One region of the Paenibacillus sp. MABNR03 genome, then DNA from elsewhere that is predicted to be linked to it. Evidence: riboswitches for the same ligand, from Rfam matches in the RefSeq annotation. Region 1 holds a riboswitch; the other holds the start of a gene.
What was found. A riboswitch is a leader RNA that binds a small molecule or an ion and turns the genes downstream of it on or off. The one in region 1 is predicted to bind glycine.

Region 1 (3,416 bases):
ATCCCCAAGATCCCGCCAATAATCCCGGCAGAGAAGTTGTTGACCAACATTTCGAATCCTGCTTTGATTTTGCCTTCAACTGCTTTATCAAACTTTTTGATGACCCATGCTGCCAGAGGTCCGGCAATCATGGCACCCAAGAACATCGGAATATCACTACCGACAATAACCCCGATGGTCATGATGGCACCCACGACACCACCACGCTGGCCATGCACCATGGTACCCCCGGTGTAACCAATAAGCAGCGGCAGCAAATATTTGATCATCGGATCCACTAGCTCTGCAAGAGTTGCATTAGGGAACCAACCCTTTTCAATGAACAGCGCAGTAATCAGTCCCCAGGCAATAAATGCCCCCATATTCGGCATAACCATACCGCTCAGGAATCGGCCAAAACGTTGAACGCCTACCCGGAGACCGCCTTTGGAATTGGACGTTTGGTCCAAGTTACTCATTGTATTATCCTCCTCGGATCAAGTGATTATAATTTATGAAAGGGGTATCATTTCTCCCCTGCTGTTATCCTAAGCCAGATTGGTCTCCGGTTCAACGAAAGGAAAGCGTACTTTCGTCATGATCATTGATGACAACATTACGGTTATGTAATCGTTTTTATCGTGATTGGAAGGCTGTAACCGTTGATATTCAAGGTTTTTTTCGTGTGTGACTTACATCATTTACTGTCTTGGTTTTATGGGAATAGGTTGTACAATCGACGCTTATTTCATCCTCTCCAGCACCTTTTTCTGGCGACCAACCCTGCCTTAAAGAACACAAAAAGCCTGCATAAGCACCAAGGCTCACACAGGCTCTGAAAACGTGCAAGAACATTTATTTGTAATGAAATGATAGGCTAATTAGTACAAAACCATTCTACTCCTCTGTATGCTTACGATATGCATCGGCACTCATCAATTTCGACAAGGCTTCTGTCAGATCACCTTCAACACGAATCTCAATCATCCAGCCTTCTTCATAAGGCGAACTGTTAACCAGTTCAGGTGCATCCTGCAACGCATCATTCACGGCAATAATTGAACCACTGACCGGAGAAAACAAATCGGAAACCGTCTTGACGGATTCGATCGTGCCAATGCTGTCTTCCGCTTTTACATCCGATTCAAGGTCAGGCAATTCCACAAACACAATGTCACCCAGCTGATGCTGCGCGAACTCGGTAATGCCGATCCGTACAGTATCCTCCCCTACGGTTTGCACCCACTCGTGCTCTTCACTGTACAGGAAATCACTTTTCAATTCGCTCATCGATATCCGCCTCGCTTTTCATTAATGAGTGCATGCGTTTCTTTGGCCTTACCCTTTTTCCCAGAACTTAGCGTATGATATTTCGGATTCAAATGTCAAGATACCTCACAAAATATTTAGATTTCTACATTAAAGGCCTGTAACTCAAATATCCTCTCTCTACATATAATGGTGGATAATAGAAGAGTAAGCGTAATCTTTTTATATATACGAACAATACCGTTAACAATCTAAGAATTATTCGGTTTTTTATCATTTTCTATGATATCGTTCTTGACATCGATAGTGGATTCACGTTTTAATGAGAGAGTAAATGTTTATTGTTGTGTGCATTACCCGCGGATGAATGTAAAGGGAGAGATTACCCGTGACACCCGAGTCTTGGATGTGCATGCGGTAACGCCGAAGGAGTAAACCACCCGACAAGCGGGAGGTGAATCTCTCAGGCAAAAGGACTTTTACGGGACGCAACTCTGGAGAGCATCTAATCGCCCGGTCAGGGCGTAATGATCACCCAAGGGGAAACCTGCTGCAACTGATTGGCGGGGTAACTCTCAGGTACCAAGGACAGAGCCTTAGAATACAGCGTGCTTCTGGCATGCCGGTTCTTTGGCCTGTCCTTTTCCTTTTTCCCAAAAAAACGAAAAACCAGGATCAGCCGGCGCTGTCTGTAGCAGCCTTAATTATACTTATACGAAAAATTACTGCTTCATTCATGTTACACACTCGGCCCGCAGCGGCCACAACGAGGTGATTTGATGTCCGATTTGCTTAGAACTCCACTCTTTCCACTTTATCAGCAATACGAAGGTGTACGGTGCATCGATTTTGGAGGCTGGGAGCTTCCGGTGCAGTTCAGCGGAATTCAAAAGGAACATGAAGCCGTACGGGAACGGGCCGGTCTGTTTGATGTATCTCACATGGGCGAATTTACCGTGCGGGGTGAACAGGCAGAAGCATTTTTGCAGAAAATGACGACCAATGACGTGACCACACTGGTTCCCGGTCAGGCGCAGTATACATTGATGTGTTATCCGGATGGTGGCGTGGTCGACGATCTGCTTGTGTATAAGCTGGAAGATCAGCATTATATGCTGGTAGTTAACGCCTCCAATATCGACAAGGATTGGGCATGGCTGCAAGAGCATATGGTCCCTGGGGTGAGCATGAAGAATGATTCCGAGGAGACAGCTCTTCTGGCTCTGCAAGGCCCGCTTGCTGTGGACATTATTGGAAAAGTTACAGGTACCGATGTTTTCACGATTGAGCCTTTCCGCTTTGTACAGAATGCTGAGGTGTGCGGTGTAAAATTGTTGCTGTCCCGCACTGGTTATACCGGTGAAGACGGCTTTGAACTTTACGTACCAGCAGAACAGGCTTCTGCAGTCTGGAACGGATTAATGCAGGCTGGCGAAGTACACGGACTGGTTCCTGCTGGACTCGGTGCACGGGATACACTGCGCTTTGAAGCGAAGCTGCCCCTGTATGGACAGGAATTGTCACCAACCATCTCTCCGCTGGAGGCAGGGGTTGGCATGTTTGTGAAGCTGAATGCCGGACCTTTTATCGGACACGAAGCCTTGTTGCTGCAAAAAAATGAGGGGCCTGCCCGCAAACTGGTCGGCATCGAAGTGCTGGAGCGCGGTATTCCCCGCCCTCACTATCCAATCTACGCCGAAGGCGTGCAGATCGGTGAAGTGACGACAGGCACACAGTCCCCTACGCTGAAACGCAATCTGGGACTCGCACTGATCGACAGCAAGTATGCTGCGTTGGGTACCCCGCTGGAGATTGAGATCCGCGGCAAGAAACTGAAAGCCGAGGTCGTGAAGACCCCTTTTCATAAACGGACACGCACGCAAAAGACACCTACCCAAGGAGCTGATCAAGCATGAGCAAGCACCGTTACATTCCCATGACTGAGCAGGATCAGAGCGCCATGCTCGCGACCATCGGTGTGGACACGATTGAGGATCTGTTTCATGACATTCCACAGGAGATTCGTTATCAGGGCGAGCTGCCCGTTTCCTCCAAACTGGATGAATACGCGCTGACGCGCCATATGTCCAAGCAAGCCGGTGCCAATGCCAATTTTGAGACACACGCCAGTTTTCTGGGTGCAGGCATTTATGATCACCACATTCCTT
Region 2 (3,416 bases), on a different contig from region 1:
GACAATCGGGATCCAGCAAACTTTGCAACCGTGCTGGTTCAGGGCTACTACTTGAATGGCATTCGTACATTATATGTGGAAGAAGTGTTTAATGTTTTGCCCAATCAGTTGATAACAAAAGATTATTATGCAAACTTGGATGCATTTGAATTCATCTTCACTACGGGGGATGCTGCTGCGGCTGATGTTCAGGTCTCCGTATGGGGGAAGGATCAGAATGGGGAGTTGGTAACAGCCCACCGTCTGGTGTCTGAGGAGTTGCTGGGAGCGTACGGGGGCATAGTTGGGGCGACTGGTGCTACTGGAGCTACCGGGACAGCAGGTATAGTGGGAACGACGGGACCCACAGGTATTACTGGAGTGACAGGAATGACAGGTGTTACCGGCCCGCCGGGAGGAACGACCGGAGTGACAGTGGCGACGGGGATCACTGGAGTCACAGGATCCATTGGAGTAACCGGAGCGACAGGGATCACCGGAGCAACAGGAATCACTGGAGCAACAGGAATAAGTGGAGTTACCGGTCTAACAGGCACTACGGGAAGTACTGGAACTACAGGAGCAACAGGGGTCACGGGGGAAACTGGGTTTACAGGAGATACTGGCGTTACAGGACTTACTGGAGTCACAGGATCCACTGGAGTAACCGGAGCGACAGGGATCACCGGAGAAACAGGAATAAGTGGAGTTACCGGTCTAACAGGCGCTACGGGAAGTACTGGAATCACAGGAGCAACAGGGGTCACGGGGGAAAGTGGGTTTACTGGAGATACTGGCGTTACAGGACTTACTGGAGTCACAGGATCCACTGGAGTGACCGGAGCGACAGGGATCACGGGAGAAACAGGAATAAGCGGAGTTACCGGTCTGACGGGCGCTACGGGAACGACCGGAATCACAGGAGCAACAGGGGTAACTGGAGCAACAGGAATAAGTGGAGTTACCGGTCTGACGGGCGCTACGGGAACGACTGGAATTACAGGGACAACTGGGGTTACGGGATCAACGGGAGCTTCCGAACCTGCGAGTTCATCGCTATTTGCTGACAGTCAGACAACTGCACTCGCTATACCGCTTGCGGGGGAAACAACGATTCAGACACTCAATGTCCCCGTCGTAGTAGGTCAACGGGTAAAGATTGATAACAGTGCTCAAATTGCCGTTGTGGTTACGGCCAACTGGAGCGTGACATTCGCTATGCGACTCCGCAGAAATGGAGTTCTGATTAACGAGCTGATTCTTTCCCGGACGGGAATTACTGCGTCTACGGTACGCTTTCTTTCATCTAATACCTACGTCGATACATCTATTGCAACGGGAAATAACGCCTACACGATAGGTATCCAATTTACAACGGCCACGAACGTAACCAGTGCCTCAGTTGAGACACGAAACCTGAATGCCATTCGTTTTACCTGATCCTAATCCCAAGATGATAATGATACGTCACTTTTATTGACATTACGTGTGTTGCATATTAATCTGTTATATGAATGATTCATTTAAAAATGATAAGCGTTTGATATGTGTTCGAACGAGTATTGACCATACAGCGGATGAGAACGAGCGGGAGAGACCTGAGCCGGCCAAGTGTAACCATAGGGCTGCCAGGCACCGAAGGAGCAAGCTGCTGCGCACCCGGCGCAGTGGTTAATCTCTCAGGTAAATGTACCATCGTTGGACGCAACTCTGGAGAGTGCGCAGGTTGCGCCACCCAAGGGGTATATGATGAGAACGGTATGCCGACTGCGGCTGCCCCTGATCATGAAACTCTCAGGTAACGAGGACAGAGAGAGGGCCTAAGGCCTTCTACTGTCCTTTTTTGATGTCATCATTCAGTAATGAAGGAACATTATGGTGCATGTCTGGATGGATATGACGATATGGAGGGGTGCAGGATGCGGTTTAAAGATGTTTTTTCAATTATTGGTCCGTCGATGACGGGTCCGTCAAGTTCACATACAGCTGGGGCTGCAAGGCTTGGGAGAATTGCGCGTCAGTGGCTGGGATGTACCCCGGAACGTGCCAGGCTAACATTATACGGTTCATTTGCTGATACGTACCAGGGTCATGGTACGGATCTGGCACTGATCGGCGGTTTGCTTGACTATGCCACGGATGATCCGCGTATACCGGACGCCGAGGAATATGCGGAGCAAGCGGGTATGGAGGTTGAATTCTTTACGAGTGGACTACCTGCTCCGCATCCCAACACGGTCAAGATTGAGTTGTGGTACGGTGAGCGTCAATGCTCGCTGATTGGTGCTTCCATTGGTGGCGGCAGTGTAACGGTGCATTCGCTCAATGATTTCCGTGTACAGATCAGTGGAGAGTTTCCAACACTGGTTCTGCGCCATTCGGACAAAGCAGGGGTGCTCGCTTCGGTTACGTCTACAATCAGTTCGTCAGGTGTTAACATCGGTTACATGCAAGTGGACCGGAAAGCCCGGGATGGCGAAGCGCTGACAGCGATGGAAATGGATGGAGCGCCAAGTCCGGAAATGTTGAACCGCCTGCGGTCACTGGATCATGTGCTGGATATTCGCGTTATTGATTTGAAGAAAGGGGTGGAACCGGATGCGGTTTAAGCACTTGCACGAACTGAATACCATCTGTACGGCTGAATCGAAAACCATTGCCAAGCTGATGATTGAGGAGCAGGTTCAGGAGACCAATACGCCCGAAGCAGACGTTGTACAGCAGATGTCAGAGTACTATCAGGTGATGAAGGAAGCTGTGCAAAAAGGGCTTACCGAGGATACGACTTCACGCAGTGGCTTGACCGGCGGAGACGGCAAGAAAATGGCGGAGTATATTCGTCAAGGCGAAACCTGTTCGGGTGATGCTTCTGCACTTGCGATGGCCTATGCCCTTTGTGTGTCTGAAGTCAATGCTTCCATGGGCCGGATCGTGGCTACGCCGACAGCGGGTTCGTGTGGCATTATTCCGGGGGTATTTATCAGCTCCCAAGAGCGATTCGGCTGGAGTGATGAGCATCTGGTCAACGGCCTATTCTGTGCAGGTGCGATTGGATATGTCATTGCTAACAACTCGTTTATCTCCGGTGCTGAAGGCGGCTGTCAGGCTGAAGTCGGTTCTGCGATCGGCATGGCTGCCGGTGCCATGGTTGAACTGCGCGGAGGGACACCCGAGCAGGTTGTTCATGCGGTAGGTCTCGCGTTAAAAAATACACTGGGCCTCATCTGCGATCCGGTTGCGGGCCTCGTGGAAATCCCATGCATCGTCCGTAACGGACTGGGTGCCGTAACGGCTCTCGCTGCGGCCGACATGGCACTGGCCGGGGTACGGAGTGCCATTCCGTCGGACGAAGTCATTGACGTCATGCTGGAAGTCGGAAGTGCCATGCCGAGCAGGCACCGCGAGACGGCCCAGGGCGGCTTGGCCCAGACGCCCAC

Region 2: linked by a shared signal. The riboswitch ahead of sdaAB (L-serine ammonia-lyase, iron-sulfur-dependent subunit beta) and the one ahead of gcvT (glycine cleavage system aminomethyltransferase GcvT) in region 1 are both predicted to bind glycine.

Annotation. Positions count from the first base shown of each region.
Region 1 covers NZ_JBCIYR010000003.1:87,547-90,962, reverse strand. Annotated here, with positions in the region: gene AAIH57_RS15620 (PTS mannitol transporter subunit IICB) at 1-458, opposite strand, end outside; gene gcvH (glycine cleavage system protein GcvH) at 877-1,269, opposite strand; glycine riboswitch at 1,612-1,737, shown strand; glycine riboswitch at 1,741-1,842, shown strand; gene gcvT (glycine cleavage system aminomethyltransferase GcvT) at 2,028-3,164, shown strand; gene gcvPA (aminomethyl-transferring glycine dehydrogenase subunit GcvPA) at 3,161-3,416, shown strand, end outside.
Region 2 covers NZ_JBCIYR010000006.1:134,440-137,855, forward strand. Annotated here, with positions in the region: gene AAIH57_RS24855 (collagen-like triple helix repeat-containing protein) at 1-1,419, shown strand, start outside; glycine riboswitch at 1,558-1,683, shown strand; glycine riboswitch at 1,688-1,792, shown strand; gene sdaAB (L-serine ammonia-lyase, iron-sulfur-dependent subunit beta) at 1,899-2,588, shown strand; gene sdaAA (L-serine ammonia-lyase, iron-sulfur-dependent, subunit alpha) at 2,578-3,416, shown strand, end outside.